DNA from 3 places in the Micromonospora sp. NPDC053740 genome. Region 2 is predicted to be linked to each of the others. Evidence: riboswitches for the same ligand, from Rfam matches in the RefSeq annotation. Region 2 holds a riboswitch; each other region holds the start of a gene.
The links. Region 2 has a riboswitch for S-adenosylmethionine ahead of AB0K35_RS17665 (ABC transporter substrate-binding protein). Riboswitches for the same ligand answer to the same signal wherever they lie in the genome.

Region 1 (5,366 bases), on a different contig from region 2:
CTGGGGTTTGGCGTTCTGGCGCTTCACCCGCAAGGACATCACGTCCTAGCGGATCGGCTCACAGCCGGCTGTCGGGCGGGCTCACCGACGACGGCACCGCGCTCGGCGCCGGCGGCGGGGCCGGCCGGGACGGCACCGGCGTGGACGGGTCGGCCTTCTTCCAGGCGCTGACGCCGATCCGGCCGGTGTTGCCGAGGTCGATCGGCCCGTCCGGGTCGACCTCTTCGGCCGGCTGCCCGGCGGCCGGCGCCACAGTCAGGAACTCGCCGTTGGTGGCGACCACCGTCGAGTCGGTGACCAGGTTGCGCCAGAGCACCACGGCGGTGGCCCGCTCCCCGGCGGCGAGGGTGACCTGCCGGGGTGGTTGGTCGAAGCCCGAGGTGATCTCCTTGGCGCCGTTGACCACCCGCAGCATGATCGGCTCGCGTTCCTCGTCGAACACATGCAGGACCGGATAGCCGTTGAGCTGGTAGGGGTGCTCGCCGCAGTTGACCAGCTCGATGCCGAGGGCGCGCAGGCCCGAGGCGGCGTCCCCGCCGGTCGCCCGGATCCGGACGCCGGTCGGCGGGCACTCGGCCGTCGGCTCGGTGCTGGCGGTCGGGCCCGCCTCCGCCCTCGACGCGGGGGGCGGTTGGCCCGGGTCTCCGGACTGGCCGCGATGGTCGCGGGTGCAGCCGGCAAGCACGAGAGCCATCGCGACAGTCGCTGTGATGCGTCGCTGTGCTGCCGTGTCGCGGGAGATCATCTGTTGATCCTCGCCCACCTGCGCAACACACCACCGCCCAGCCCCGGCCTCGCCGGCTCTCTCTGCGCCGCCACACGAACTGGTGCGGAACCCCTCCCGGTATCCCTTTGGAGCTGAATCGTTTGCGACATCACGGGGGAGGGGTGCGGGCAGCCCTGGTTCACACCGTTTTCAGGAGGGATTTTCCCACCAGCAAGGAACTTATGATTTTCGATGCCCACGTGCCCCAGGATCGATGGGACCCATTCACTCTCCTCGATGGAGGTGCCATGAACGTCTCTCGGCTCGGCGGGCCGACCCTGTCCCTGTTCCGCATCGTGATCGGCCTGCTGTTCACGTTGCACGGACTGTCCTCGGTGTTCGGGTTGTTCGGCGGCAACCCGATGACTGGTAAGGCGGTACCGCTCGGCACCTGGCCGGGCTGGTGGGCTGCCTTGATTCAACTGGTCTGCGGCGTACTGGTGCTGGTCGGGTTCTTCACCAGACCCGCCGCGCTGCTCGCCTCCGGCTCGATGGCGTACGCCTACTTCGTTGTGCATCAGCCGGACGCTCTGCTGCCGCTGCACAACGGAGGCGAGCGGGCAGCGCTCTTCTGCTGGGCGTTCCTGCTGGTCGCGGCTCTCGGTCCGGGTGCCTGGGCGCTCGACACGCTGCTCGCGCGTCGCCGCGACATTCAGTCCGCGCCGGTGGCGTCGATGGCCGAAAGCAGCTCGATCGTCGTCTGACCGCACCCGTACCGCGTCGCCGGGGCCTCGACGAGGCGGCCCCGGCGACGCGCCGGCCAGAAATCGCCCCCCGCAGTGCTCCGCGAGGGCCGCGCGCCGGCTCCCGGCGCTGCGCTGATGTCGTAAACGATTCAGCTCCACAGCGTGCGCGAGTGGCAGGTCTCACCCGCCCCGCGGCCGTGACCGGCGGCGACGCGGCGTAAGGGCCGAAGCGAAAGGGTCAGGCCGGCGGGCGGTGGGTGAGGACCGCGTCCAGCAGGCCGGGGTAGAGCTTGTCCAGCTCGTCCCTGCGGAGCCGGACCAGTCGACTGGTGCCGGCGGCCCGGGTCCGGGTCAGGCCCGCCTCGCGCAGCACCTTGAGGTGGTGACTGCGGGTCGCCTTGGAGACGCCGAAGTCGAAGCTGCCGCAGGCGGCCTCGCCGCCCTCGGCGAGCGCCCGGACGATCTGCAGCCGCACGTCGTCGGCGAGTGCGGCAAGCACGTTGGTCACCGGGACAGCGGTCAGGTCGGGTTCGTGCGGCTCCATGTGACCAGTGTAACCCTTGTTCGACAATGATCGAACAACACCCTAATGTCGGTGCCGTTGGTTCGACGATACTCGAACATTGGAGTTGCTGATGCGATCCCGCGCCACCGCGTACCCACTGGTCGCCGTGCTCGGTTGGGGCGTGATGTTCCCGATCCTGGCCAGCGCGCTCAACCGGGTCGACCCGCTCAACCTGACCACAGCGCGCTACCTGCTGGCCGCCGTCGTCCTGGTCGCCATCCTGTTGCTCCGCGAGGGTGCCGGCGCGTTTCGGCACGGAGGTCGGGCGCTGGAGGTGGTGGTGCTCGGAGTGGTCGGCTTCGCGGGCTTCAACCTGCTCACCAACCTGGCGCTCGAACACGCAGCCCCGCAGCAGATCTCGCTCTTCGTGGCCACCACGCCGGTGATCACCCAACTCGTGCGCTGGGCCCGCGACGGCGTACGCCCGAAGCCGCTGCTGCTGGCCCTCTCCCTGGTGGCGCTCCTCGGAGTCGGACTGGTGATCACCCGCGGCAGCCTGGCCGGGCTCGGCCAGTTCGGGCTCGGCGGGCTGATGATGGTCGGCGCGGTGCTGGGCTGGGGCATCTACACCCACGGTGCCAGCCGGTTCGGCGAATGGTCCCCGCTGCGCTTCACCACCCTCACCGCGCTCGCTGGCACCGCCGCCATGCTCGTCCTGAGCATCGGCGCCGACGCCGTCGGCTGGCAACACGCGCCGGCCGCCGCCGACCTCGCGGCGGTCGCCCCGCAGTTGGCGTACGCCGTGCTGGTGGGCGCGGTGATCGCGGTCCTGGCCTGGAACACCGGCGTACAGCGACTCGGCGCCGCCAACGCGGCGCTGTTCATGAACCTGGTCCCGGTGACCACCTTCGCTGTGCAGATCGCCCGCGGCTACCGCCCCGAGCCCGTCGAACTGGTCGGGGCTGCCATCACGATCGCCGCCCTGATCGCCGCGAACCTCGCTGCCCGGCCCCGGACCACGCCGCTGCCCCGACCGACAGCTGTGACGGACCCGATCGCGGTTACCGACCCCGTGGCCGTGAGCGGCCGCTGACCCACTTCCTGGGATCTGCCCTGGAGGCCGCGCCCAGCTTTGCCTAGACTCGACCCCACAACTGAATACCTCATCCAGAGGGGCTGAGGGATACGGCCCGACGACGCCCCGGCAACCACCCCGCGCGCTCACCGCTGAGCGACCCGCGGGGCAGGTGCCAATTCCGTCCCCGCCGCACCGTGCGATGCGGGGAAAGATGAGAGGACTCTCGACATGACGTCGACGCTCGTCACCTCCGGCATCGACACCGCCGCCAGCCCCGCCCGCGCCCTGGTCTGCCGTGCCTGCTCGGCCCGCTACCCGCTCGTCGCCCAGCACGCCTGTTACGAGTGTTTCGGCCCGCTGGAAGTCGACTACGACACGGCCGCGCTGGCCACCGTCACCCGCGAGCAGATCGAGGCCGGCCCGAACAACATCTGGCGGTACGCCGCCCTGCTCCCCGCCGGTCAGGACCCGGCCAGCCGGGTCACCCTCGACCCGGGGCTGACTCCGCTGGTGGCGGCCCCGCACCTCGCCGCCGAGCTGGGCATCACCGCGCCGCTCTGGGTCAAGGACGACAGCGCCAACCCCACCCACTCGTTCAAGGACCGGGTCGTCTCGGTGGCGCTCACCGCCGCCAAGGCGCTCGGGTTCACCCGGTTCGCCTGCGCGTCGACCGGCAACCTGGCCAACTCGGTGGCCGCCCACGCGGCCCGCGCCGGGGCGCCCTCGGTGGTCTTCATCCCCAGTGACCTGGAGCAGGGCAAGGTCATCACCACCGCCGTCTACGGCGGCGAACTGGTCGCGATCGACGGCTCGTACGACGACGTCAACAGGCTCTGCGGTGAACTGGTGGAGACCGACGAATTCGAGGACACCGCGTTCGTCAACGTGAACGTCCGGCCGTACTACGCGGAGGGCTCCAAGACCCTCGGCTACGAGGTGGCCGAGCAGCTCGGCTGGCGGATCCCGGCGCAGGTGGTCATCCCGATGGCCAGCGGCGAGCTGCTCACCAAGATTGACAAGGCGTTCTCCGAGCTGGTGGAGATCGGCCTGGTCGAGGCGCCCGCCGACGGCTGGAAGGTCTTCGGCGCGCAGTCCGCCGGCTGCAACCCGATCGCCGTCGCCCTGCACGCCGAGACCGACACGATCGTCCCGGTCAAGCCCACCGGCATCGCCAAGTCGCTGAACATCGGCGACCCGGCGGCCGGCCTCTACGCCCTGGAAGCGGTCCGCCGCACCGGCGGGTGGATGGAGTACGTCGACGACGACGAGATCCGCGCCGGCATCCGCGATCTGGCCCGCACCACAGGGGTCTTCGCCGAAACCGCGGGTGGGGTCACGGTGGCCGTGCTGCGCAAGCTGGTCGAGTCCGGTCGGCTCGACCCGACGGCCGAGACCGTCGTGTTCAACACCGGCGAGGGCCTGAAGACCATCGACGCGGTGGCCGGCCAGGTCGGCCCGACCCACCACATCAAGCCCTCGCTGCGCGCCGCTCGCGACGCCGGTCTCCTCGGCTGACCCGGGCGGCCAAGTGGATCAGTCGGTAACTGGGTTTTCGCTGTGAGTGTGGAAAACCCGCCGCTACGGACTTGACGGCAGGAACCGGACGGCGCAAGATGCTCCGTGCGGGAGGGCATTTCGCCGAAGACTTTTGAAGTTCTTGCGACCCAACGCCGGAGGCGTTGTGCGAGTGTCCCTCCCGACCAACGTTCGATCGGGCCAGCGAGTAATTCGCTGGCCCGATCGCTTTTGTACCGTGCACGCTCACCGGCATGAGCATCACCATCGCGTCGTTCGACGGCGCCGACCGGGCCTCCGTCGACGAGGCGTACCGGATCGGGTCGGCGGCCAACGACGCCGATCTCCCGGACTTCCCGCCCTTCTGCCGGCGCCGCTTCGACGCGCTGTTCCACACTCCGATGCCCGGCACCCTGTCGCTCTGGGCGCTGGCCCGACTGGATGGCGTCCCGGCCGGCTACCTTCAACTGGACCTGCCGCAGCTCGACAACACCGACAACGCCACCGCCGAGCTGCAGGTGCATCCGCAGCTGCGGCGCCGGGGCGTCGGCCGGGCCCTGCACGAGTACGGGCTGCGCCTGCTCCGCGAGCACGGCCGCAAGCGGGTGGTGGCGATGGCCGTCTCCGCGCTGCCCGACGGGCCGCCCCGAAGTGTGGCCGGTGACGCGTTCGCCGCCGCGACAGGCGCCCAGCCCGCACTCACCGAGGTGCGTCGCCGGCTCGACGTCGGCGAGATCGACCGGGCCGCCCTGCGCGCGGCGCTCGCCGAGGCCCAACCGCGAGCCGAGGGCTATCACTCGGTCTGCTGGCAGGGCT
Region 2 (5,366 bases):
CTACCTGCCGGGCGAAGCCCATCTCGTGGGTCACCACCACCATCGTCATGCCGGCGGCGGACAGGTCGGCCATCACCCCGAGGACGCCCTTGACCAACTCCGGGTCGAGCGCCGAGGTGGCCTCGTCGAAGAGCATCACCTCGGGCCGCAGCGCCAGCGCGCGGGCGATCGCCACCCGCTGCTGCTGACCACCGGAGAGCTGCGCAGGGCGGGAGTTCGCCTTGCCGGCCAGCCCCACCAGCTCCAACTGGGCCCGGGCGACGGTCTCCGCCTCGTCCGCACCGAGCTTGCGCAGCCGGCGTAGCGCCAGCGTGACGTTGCGCAGCACGCTCATGTGCGGAAAGAGGTTGAACTGCTGGAACACCATGCCCACCCGCTGCCGCAGCGCGTCCGGGTCGTCGCCCAGCACGCTGCGCCCGTCCAGCAGCACGTCGCCCCGGTCCGGTTCGATCAGTCGGTTGATGGTGCGCAGCAGTGTGGACTTGCCCGACCCGGACGGCCCGATGACGCAGGCCGTCGCGCCCCGCGGCACCGAGAGGTCGACGCCGCGCAGCACCCGGTTCGGTCCGAAGGCGAGGTGCACGTCGCGTACGTCGAGGCTGACCGAGGTCGTCGTGGCGGTGGTCATCGTCGATCTCCTTCCGTCGCGGCGTACGACGGGATGTCGTCGTCGTCCTCTTCGGTCGACACGGTGGCCGGCCGACCGTTGCGCAGCCGTCTGTCGATCCAGTTGACGACGTGCGTCAGCGGGACTGTCAACGCCAGGTAGCAGAGCCCTGCCAGCAGCAGTGCCGACTCGTTGCCGGTGGTGGCCGCGTAGTCCTGCCCGATCCGGAACAGCTCCCGCTGGCTGGCCACCAGGCCGAGGAAGTAGACCAGGCTGGAGTCCTTGATCAGCGCGATGAGCTGGTTCACCCAGGCCGGCAACACCCGCCGGATGCCCTGCGGAATGATCACCAGCCGCATCGAGTCGGCCCAGGAGAAGCCGAGCGCCCGGGCGCCCTCCAACTGGGCGGCCTCCACCGACTGGATGCCCGAGCGGAAGATCTCCCCGATGTACGCGGCGGCGATGAGCGACAGCGCCAGGATGCCCAACGGGTAGGGATCCGGCCCCCAGACCTGCATGCCCAGCGGGGCCAGCCCGACGCCGATCAGCAGGATCGTCGCCGCGGCCGGCAGCCCCCGGAACACGTCGGTGTAGACCCGCGCCGGCCAGCGCAACCAGCGGCTGCGGGAGATGCCCGCCACGGCCAGCAGCAGGCCCAGCACCGAGCCGAGCAGGGCGGCGGAGACCGCCAGGATCAGCGTGTTGGGCAACCCGACCGTCAGCATCTCGGGCAGCGCCTCGCGCATTGCGTCCCAGTCGAAGAAGGTCTCCCACAGGGTGCTCAACGGATCCATCGGTCGCTCCTACCGCCCCGCTCGCTCGTCACCGGTTCAGGAAGCGGTCGACGCGGACGCCGACGGCCCCGTCGGCACAGCCGACACCGACGGCGTGGCCGACGCGGACGGGGCGTTCACAGTGCCGCTGCCCGGTGTGAAGTCCGCCGGGATCGGCCGACCCGGGTAGTACTGCGCCTGCAACCGGCTCCAGGTGCCGTCGGCGATGACCTCGTCGAGGCTCTTGTTCAGCGCCTCGCGCAGCTTGTCGTTCCCCTTGGCCACCGCGTACGCGGTCGGTGCCGGGCTGAGCTGCTTGGCCGCCACGGTGATCTTGCCGTTGCTGTCGGCGGCCGACTTCTCGCCGATCTCCGCCGGGGCGATCCAGGCGTCGGCGGTGCCCGCCTTGAGCTGGTTGATCGCACCGTTGTAGTCCGGCACCCGCACCGGGTTGAGCTGCTTGCCGGTGGCGTAGTCGTCCTGGACGGTGCCCTGCACCACCACGACCCGCTTGCCGGTGAGCTGGTCGAAGCCGGTGATCGGCGAGCCGGCCGGGACGTCCAGGCCGAAGTAGCCGAAGTCGTAGCCGTTGCCGAAGTCGACTGTCTTCTTGCGGGCCTCGGTGATGGTGATCGAGGAGCTGCCCACGTCGAACTTGCGGTTGTTCACCTGGCTGAGCAGCGCGGAGAAGTCGGTGCCGACGAACTCGACGGTGAGGCCGAGCTTGCCGGCCACGGCGGTCAGCAGGTCGTTGTCGAAGCCGGTGAACCTGCCGTCCTTGAGGTACACGTTCGGCGGGGCGTCGGTAAGCGTTCCGGCGCGCAGCACACCCGCCTGGGCCAGGCGGTACGGGTTGGCGGTGGCGTCGGACGAGCTGTCGTCGCCGCAGGCGGTGAGGGTGGTGGCGGCCAGGATCGTGGCCGCGCCCAGGGCGGCGGCACGGGTCAGGGCAGGAAGGAATCGCACTGGTGTCTCCGAATGTGGTGTCTGGGCGCGTATCGACGTGCGCCACCGACGGCACGCCCGATGGGCGTACCGGTGGGAAACGAGCTGGGGAAGGGGGTGCTAGAGCGCGGTGCCGCGACGACAGGCGGCGCTGCACATTCGCATCATGTCCACGTGCCGCCGCCGGATCAGTGCGGGCGAGGGTCGACCGGTGCGGGAGTCCGCGGCGTCGGTCGGTGGGGCGGTGCTGAGGATGCGCATGGTTCTCCCGGGTCTGTGCTGACCTGGGTGCCAGGCCACGCTTGCACCGACGTCCTGCCGGTGCCTGGTCTTCACCCGGGGCACCCCACCGCGGAGGAGGGTTGCCGGCCAGCGAGCCGGGGCTTCGCGCTGGCGCTCATGACCTGCGCCGAGGCTAGCAGCACGAACGGGTGGATCGTCCAGTCGGTATGACCACGCTCACTGTGCGCGACGGGCTGTCGACTCGCAGGTCAGCCGGCGTGCACGTGCGGTCGACGGTGCGGGTCGGGCTCCTGGCGGCGCAGGATCTCCCGGGTCACCGAGGCGATGGCGCCCTGTCCGAACGCCAGGTAGCGCAGGAAGTTGCGGGTTGGGCCGCCCTCGGACCACTCGAAGTAGATGTGGGGGCGGCGACGGCTGCGGTCACGGATCTCCAGCAGCAGGGCGGCGAGCGCGGTGGGCACCGACGAGCTGGCCAGGCTGAGCACCGGGAAGCGGCCGTCGACCACGCTGCCGCGGACCAGCAGCTCGGTCTCGAAGTCGGACGGGTCGGTGACAGTGACCTCGACGAAGATGACGTCGCTGTCGTCGGGAAAGTCGTTGTCCGCCATGGTCTGCGCCAGCTTCGCGTGGTACTCCGCCTCGTCGCGCCGGTCGGGTTCGTGCGCGATGAGGCGGATCCGCCGTCCGGCGCGCTCGTCGATCATCCGGGCCGCGGCGTGGTCCAGCTCAACGTGGTCGACGCGCAGCTCGTAGGCCCGCCTCAGCCGGGACAGCGCCGACACCAGGATGATCCCGCCGATGAAACAGCCCGCGATCTTGACGCCGCTCGGGCGCTCCACCACGTTCGCCAGCGTGGTGTAGACGAAAATCACCGCGATGACCCCGAACGCGATGGTGCGGCCGCGCTGACGCTGCCGGAGCGCCGCGAGCGTCACCGCCGTCGCGGCCGAGGTGATCAACACCAGGACCCCGGTGGCGTACGCGCCGCCCTGCGCGTCCACGCTGGCCTCGAAGATGATCGTGATCAGGAACGCCACGGCGGTGAAGACCAGCACCAGCGGCCGGACGGCTCGCGCCCAGGTCGGCGCCATGCCGTAACGGGGCAGGTAGCGCGGCACGAGGTTGAGCAGACCAGCCATCGCGGATGCCCCGGCGAACCAGAGAATTCCGATGGTGGACAGGTCGTAGATGGTGCCGAACACCTCGCCGAGGTGGGCGTGCGCCAGGTAGGCCAGCGCGCGCCCGTTCGCCGGCCCGCCCGGCTGGAAGGCCTCCGGCGGAATGAGCACTGTGGTCGTCACACTGCTGGTGATCAGGAAGACGCTCATAATCACCGCCGCGGTGGTGAGCAGCCGGCGGGCGCCACGGATCCGGCCCAGCGGTTGGGCCTCCGAGTCCTGCGGGTCACCCCGTACGCTCGGCATGACCGCCACCCCGGTCTCGAAGCCGGACAGACCCAACGCCAGCTTCGGAAAGACCAGCAGCGACAACCCGACCACCAGCCACGGATCGCCGTGCCCGGTGGTCAGCGCGGTGGTCCAGTCACCTACCGCGCTCGGGTGCGTCACCACCCGCCACAGCGCGTCGGCCACCACCACGGCGTTCAGCGTCAGGTAGACCGCGACCAGCACGACGGCGATCCCGATGGCCTCGGCGAATCCCTTGAGGAACACCGTGCCCAGCAGCGACAGCAGCAGCAGCGTGACCAGCACCTCGTGACCCTTGAGCCCGCTCGGCCAGAACGGGTTCTCGTCGATGTGCGCCGTCGCGTCGGCGGCCGAGAGGGTGATGGTGATGATGAAGTCGGTGGCCGCGAAACCGAGCAGCACCAGCACCAGCAACTTGCCCGGCCAGTAGCTCAGCAGGCGTACCAGCATCGCGATGGAGCCCTCACCGTGCGGGCTCTCCACCGCCACCCGCCGGTAGACCGGCAGCGCCCCCAGCAGGGTCACCAGCACCAGCACCACCGTCGCCACCGGTGAGAGCGCCCCGGCGGCCAGCGCCGCGATGCCCGGCTGGTAACCCAGCGTGGAGAAGTAGTCGACGCCGGTCAGGCACATCACCTTCCACCACGGGTGGTGCCGGTGCTCCGGCGGGCGCCCGTGCGGCCCCGGGTGCTGCACGGCCTGGTCCGAGCCGGCGTCGAGCAGCCACCCCCGCAACCGGCCGGCGCGTCTGTCGACAGTCACCGGCGCGTCCCCCGTCATCCCAACCCCGGTCACCGTGAGTATCCGCCCGCCGGGCCGGCCCCGTCCGCCGGTGTGCGGAACCCAGCCGACGCCACTGCGGGTTTCAGGGCCCAGGACACTGGGGAAGCAGCGCCCCGGGCTGGATGGGACGGCACCCGGGGGAGGGGACAGGGCATGGTCGGCGGCCGTCGCTTCCGCCCGGGTGATGGCTTCGGACGCCAACTCGACGAGTACGAGACGACTGTCGGCGTGGCGCCGTCCGCGGAGTCACCCGGCGCGTCCCACGGCGGCCTGGTGGACAGCGCGGTCTACCTCCGGGGGCACCGGTTCGCCTCGCCGTCCGGCCTCGCCGAAACGTACCGCTGTCTCCAGGAGCAGGACGGCGCGATGGCCTGGATCGGGTTGTACCGGCCGGACATCGAGCAGATCACCTCGCTGGCGCGGGAGTTTCGGCTGCACGACCTGGCGGTCGAGGACGCGATCAACGCCCACCAGCGGCCCAAGCTGGAGCGGTACGGGCACACCCTGTTCGTGGTGCTGCGCGCCGCCCGCTACGACGACCTCCGGGAGGAGGTCGAGTTCTCCGAGCTGCACCTGTTCATCGGCCCG
Region 3 (5,366 bases), on a different contig from region 2:
GAAGCACCTGGTCAACGGGCGTTCCCCGGTGACCCGGTGAGGGTGGCCAGCTCCCGGCGCACATTGTCCCGGGCGGGCTCCTCCCACCGGCTCGCCAGCCGTGGCGACCGGAACAGCGCGGGCAGCGACAGTAGGCCGGTCAACACGGCGGCCCGCCCAACCCGGAAGGCCGGCTCCGGCACATGGGCGTACTCCCGGCGGATCGCCGCCGCGTAACGCTCGTAGCGGGCCGGCGGCGCGGCCAGCACGGACAGGTCCGCATCGCAGAGCAGCACGCCGTCCCGGTCGCCCGGTGCCACAGCGTGCCCGGCGGTGAGCAGCACCAGCCGGCGCACCTCGGACACAGTGGGCGCCGGCACCCCGAGCCCGGTGAGCATGTTCTCGGCCAGCGCGGCGCTGTCCCGTTCGTTGGCGTCGCCGGCGGCCCGGGGGTCGTAGACCGCGTCGTGGAACCAGGCCGCCAGCCGGATCGCGTCGGCCCGAGTGGCCAGGTCGGCGTGCTGGTCCACCACATCGAGCACCGCCGTCAGGTGGGCCAGCGTGTGGTAGTGCCGGTGCGGCTCCCGCCACCGGACGATCAACTGCTCGCCGACCCGGGTGGTACCCGGATCGGGTCTCGCGCCGGCACCCCGGGCCGCCGCCCGCCATCGGTCCAACAGATCAACCACCGCCCGAGTTTGCCGCATCCTCCCTCGACGCGCCCGAAGGGAGGGTTCAGCGGGCCCACCACGGGTAGTCGCGCCCATGGCCGTGGCCCGGGACAAGCGACAGCCGGTGGTGCGCCGTACCGCGCTGCGCGACGGTTTGGTGGACATCGACGGCGCGCGGATCGCCGAGGCCACCGAACAGCTGCGCCACCGCAGCCGGGCCACCCTGCACGATCGGCTGCACCGGGTACGGATGGCCGGCGGACTCGCCGTGCAGGCCGGGCTGGCCGCCGGGCTCGCGTACCTGATCTCGCACAAGGTGCTCGGCAACCCGCAACCGGTCTTCGCGCCGATCTCCGCGGTCGGCACCCTTGCCGCGTCGGTCGGTCAGCGGTTCCGCCGGACGGTGGAGCTGATCGTCGGGGTGGGGGTCGGGGTGGCCGTCGGTGACCTCCTGATCTACCTGCTCGGCACCGGGGCGTGGCAGCTCGGCCTGGTGGTCACAGTGGCGATCCTGCTCACCATCTTCGCCGGAGCGAGCGTGGCCATCGTCATCCAGGCGGCGGCCACGGCGGTGCTGATCGTGACGCTGAGCCCGTCGACCCAGAACCTGGAGATCCCCCGCTTCGTCGACGCGTTCCTCGGCGGTGGGATCGCGCTGCTGGTCACGGCTGTGTTGCTGCCACTGAACCCGCTCCGAGTGATCAACCGGGCCGCCCGCCCCGCCCTGGACCTGCTCGCCGCCCAGCTCGACGCCACAGCCGACGGGCTGCGCAACCGGGACCGCGCCACCATCCAGGGCGCACTGGAGAGGCTGCGCAACAACAAGGAGGAGTTGGCCACGTTGGGCGAGGCCATCGAGGGAGCGAAGGAGACGGCCACCCTCTCGCCGGCTCGCTGGCACCGCCGCGACGAACTGACCCACTACGCCGAGGCGGCCGACCCGATCGACCGGGCGATGCGCAACAGCGGCACGCTGATCCGCCGGTCCGTCACGTTGGTCGAGGACGAGGAACCGGTGCCCGATCCGATGCCGGACGCGATCGGTCACCTCGCCGAGTCGGTCCGGCTGCTCAAGCACGAGTTCGCCGCCGGTGAGGAGCCGGAGAAGGCCCGGGAACGGTCGCTGCGGGCGGTCAGCGAGGCCGGCCGGGCGTACGGCGACGGGGTGGGCTTCTCCGGCAGCGTGGTGATCGCCCAGATCCGCACCACAGCGAGCGATCTGCTGGTCGCCTCCGGGATCGAGCAGGAGGAGGCTAACCGGTGGATCCGCACCGCCTTCGGTGAGCAGGAGCGCCCGGTCGGTGAGCCCGCCGAGCCCGGCGAGGCACCGAAGCCACCCACCGCCCCGCCGGTCGGCTGAGCGGCGACCATCGCCGCGCGGCCTCAGCCCAACTCGGCCAGGGCCGCGAGCAACCGGTCCACCTGAGCGGCGGTGCTGCCCAGCCCGATGCTGGCACGCAGCGCGGTGGGCGGCAGGTCCCGACGGCCGGTACGACCCGCCGCCTCGCCGAGCAGACGCCGGGCCAGCGGGTGGGCGCAGAACAACCCGTCCCGTACGCCGATGTGGTGCTCGGCGGCCAGCCGCGTGGCCACCTCGGTGGAGTCCCGGCCGGCGACCACGAACGAGACGATGCCGACCCGGGGGGCGTCCGGGCCGAAGGTGCGCAGCTCGACGACGTGCGGCAGGGCGGCGAGGCCGGCCCGTAGCCGGGTCAGCAGGGCCTGCTCGTGGGCGGCCAGCGCGCCCTGGTCCGCCTCGTCGAGCGCCCTGCACACCGCCGCCAGCGCAACCGCTCCGAGCAGGTTCGGGGTGCCGCCCTCGTGGCGGGCCGGGCCGGTCGCCCAGGTCACGTCGTGGGTGGCCGGCCCGACGTGGCTGGTGGCCCCGCCACCGGCCAGGTAGGGCGGGGCGGCGTCCAGCCAGTCGGCCCGACCGATCAGCACGCCCGCGCCGAACGGCGCGTACAGCTTGTGGCCGGACACGGCCAGGTAGTCGACGTCGAGCGCGAGCAGGTCGACCGGGGCGTGCGGGGCGAGCTGCGCGGCGTCGAGCACGATCCGGGCACCGTGCCGGTGGGCCACCCGCGCCAGTTCGGCGACCGGCCACCGCTCACCTGTCACGTTGCTCGCACCGGTCACCGCCACCAGCACCGGCAACGCCGGGCTGCTGCCCCGGCGCAGCTCGGTGAGGGCGGCGGCGAGATCGCGTACCGCCCCGTCGCTGTCGCTGGGCACCGGCAGCCGCACCGACCCGCGCGGCCAGGGCAGCAGGTTGGCATGGTGTTCGGAGGCGAACGTGACAACAGTGGTGCCGGCCGGCACGGCCCGCGCCAGCAGGTTGAGCGCGTCGGTGGTGTTGCGGGTGAAGATCACATGATCGTCGGCGCGAGCGCCGAAGTGGTCGCCGATCGTCTGCCTTGCCTGCTCGTACGCGAGGGTGCAACGCCGCGACAGCGCTCCCGCTCCGCGATGCACGCTGGCGTACCAGGGCAGCAGCTCGGCCACCGCGTCGGCGGCGGCCCGCGCGCACGGCGCACTGGCCGCGTAGTCCAGGTTGATCTCGCCGGGCACGCCGAGGACGTCGAGCGGCGCGGACGGCACCGACGGCACGGTGGGCAGCGAGGAGACGAGTGTGACGGACACGCCGGAACCTCCGGGGTCAGGGACCCCGGGTGTGACATCGGGACGGGGTCCGCGCTTGCCCAGCACACCGATCGGGCTGGGCCCGGTCATCACCCGGGGCACCCCACCGCGAACTCGACGAGGGTTGCCGGCCAGCAAGCCGGGGCTTGACGCTGGCGCTCGTGACCTGCCGGCAGCATAGCTGCTACCGATGCGACCGAACCAGCCGGCGGCGGATGGCTACGCTGACCGCATGGCCGACACCCCGCCCGGTTCACCGCTGCCGCCGTCGCCCGCCGACCCGCCTGCGCCAGCCGTCCCGCCCATGGGTGAGACGCCCCGGATGCCGCTGCGCCGACTGGGCTGGCGGCGGTTCCTGGCGCTGGCCGGGGTGGTGCTGTTGATCGCGGCGTGCGCGGTCTTCATGGTCTTCACGCTCGGCCAGTCGCTCGGTGTGCAGGCCCTGCTGGTCGGGGTGCTCGCCGCCATCCTGCCGGTGCCGGTGCTGGTCGCCTGCTTCCTCTGGCTGGACCGGTACGAACCGGAGCCGTTGAAGTATCTGATCTTCTGCTTCGCCTGGGGGGCGTTCGTCTCCACCGCCGCCTCGCTCACGGTCAACGACTTCGCGGCCAATCGCTTCGCCGACTGGGGTCTGCCCTCCGCGCTCACCGGGGTGCTGGTGGCACCGTTCATCGAGGAGCTGACCAAGGCGCTGGGCCCGATCCTGCTGCTGGTGTTCCGCCGCCGCGAGTGGTCCGGTATCACCGACGGCCTGGTCTACTGCGGGCTCTCCGCGGTCGGTTTCGCGATGGTGGAGAACATCCTCTACCTGGGCGGGTTGGGGTACGCGGCCGGCGCCGACCGGTACGGCCCGGCCACCGGCATCCAGCAGGTCATCGCGATCTTCATTCTGCGGATCCTGCTGTTCGGGTTCGCCCATCCCCTTTTCACCTCGATGACCGGTGTGGGGTTGGGTATCGCCTCCCGGACGGCGGACCGGCGCATCCGGGTGCTCGCCCCGATCGCCGGTCTGCTGCTGGCGATGATGCTGCACGGCACGTGGAACCTGCTGCCCACGCTGACCCAGGCCACCGGCGAAGCCATGATCATGCTGTACGGCTTCCTGGGGCTCATGGTGCCGGTCTTCTTCGGCACCGTGGGGCTGGCGCTGTGGCTGCGCGCCTGGGAGGGGCGGCTCACCGAGCGGGTCCTGCCCGACTACGTACGCGCCGGCTGGCTCAGCCCGCCCGAGGTGGCAGCCCTGAGCAGTCTCGGCCGACGGCACGCCGCCCGCAGTTGGGCGCGGCGGGTGGCCGGCGACGCCGGGGTGCGGGCGATGCGGGGTTACCAGTCCGCCGCGACCCGGCTGGCCCTGCTGCGCGACGGGGCGCTGCGTGGCCTGGACCGCAAACCCGCCGACCAGGAGCGGACCGCCCGGGAGGAGCGGGAGCTGCTGGAGGCGATCACCCATTACCGGTCGTTCTTCGTGGGTCGGGACCCGCAGGCCCCGGCGGGGGTCTGGGACGGCAGCCGCTACCACCTGCGCTTCCCGGACGGCACGCAGCGCGCGGTGGACGCGCCGGACGAGCCGGTGGTGCCGATCCCGGTGGTGCTGGCTCCCGCCCCGGCTCCGGTGGGGTACGCCCCGCCCGGCTGGCCCGCCCTGCGCCCGGCGTCGCCCTGGCCGCCGACGCACCAGTGAGAGCTACGGCTGACGGCTGACCAGGAGTGCGGCTCAGGTCATCAGCGAGGTGAGGAAGTCACCGAGGCCCTGGAACATCGCGATCAGCGCGGCCCCGACCGCCCGGAACATCTGCGCGGCGCCGTCCGGCCGAAAGGCCATGAAGTAGATCAGGAACGCGACACTGCCCCAGGTCAACAGCTTCTTCACGAATACCGGCATCGTCCCTCCCCAGGGCCACGGTCGCCGGATGGCTTCCCGTCGTGCGGCTGGGCAAACGGTGCGCGACGGGGCCTGGTGGCCGGGGGAGGTGCGTCAGAGGTAGAGGCCGGTCGAGTCGTTCTCGATCCGCTCGGCGGCCACGGCGTGTACGTCCCGCTCCCGCAGCAGCACGTAACCGCGGCCGTGCAACT

Region 1: linked by a shared signal. The riboswitch ahead of thrC (threonine synthase) and the one ahead of AB0K35_RS17665 (ABC transporter substrate-binding protein) in region 2 are both predicted to bind S-adenosylmethionine.
Region 3: linked by a shared signal. The riboswitch ahead of AB0K35_RS07450 (aminotransferase class V-fold PLP-dependent enzyme) and the one ahead of AB0K35_RS17665 (ABC transporter substrate-binding protein) in region 2 are both predicted to bind S-adenosylmethionine.

What each region holds. Positions count from the first base shown of each region.
Region 1 is NZ_JBFASO010000002.1:624,005-629,370, reverse strand. It holds gene AB0K35_RS07555 (ABC transporter permease subunit) at 1-49, shown strand, start outside; gene AB0K35_RS07550 (DUF4232 domain-containing protein) at 59-745, opposite strand; gene AB0K35_RS07545 (DoxX family protein) at 1,015-1,470, shown strand; gene AB0K35_RS07540 (metalloregulator ArsR/SmtB family transcription factor) at 1,691-1,996, opposite strand; gene AB0K35_RS07535 (DMT family transporter) at 2,088-3,050, shown strand; SAM riboswitch class I at 3,118-3,253, shown strand; gene thrC (threonine synthase) at 3,264-4,550, shown strand; gene AB0K35_RS07525 (GNAT family N-acetyltransferase) at 4,805-5,366, shown strand, end outside.
Region 2 is NZ_JBFASO010000006.1:107,698-113,063, forward strand. It holds gene AB0K35_RS17655 (amino acid ABC transporter ATP-binding protein) at 1-628, opposite strand, end outside; gene AB0K35_RS17660 (amino acid ABC transporter permease) at 625-1,401, opposite strand; gene AB0K35_RS17665 (ABC transporter substrate-binding protein) at 1,438-2,346, opposite strand; SAM riboswitch class IV at 2,619-2,730, opposite strand; gene AB0K35_RS17670 (amino acid transporter) at 2,817-4,757, opposite strand; gene corA (magnesium/cobalt transporter CorA) at 4,932-5,366, shown strand, end outside.
Region 3 is NZ_JBFASO010000002.1:603,335-608,700, reverse strand. It holds gene AB0K35_RS07465 (DUF4031 domain-containing protein) at 1-40, shown strand, start outside; gene AB0K35_RS07460 (metal-dependent phosphohydrolase) at 12-668, opposite strand; gene AB0K35_RS07455 (FUSC family protein) at 808-2,010, shown strand; gene AB0K35_RS07450 (aminotransferase class V-fold PLP-dependent enzyme) at 2,034-3,293, opposite strand; SAM riboswitch class IV at 3,340-3,460, opposite strand; gene AB0K35_RS07445 (PrsW family intramembrane metalloprotease) at 3,484-4,974, shown strand; gene AB0K35_RS07440 (hypothetical protein) at 5,008-5,175, opposite strand; gene AB0K35_RS07435 (co-chaperone GroES) at 5,269-5,366, opposite strand, start outside.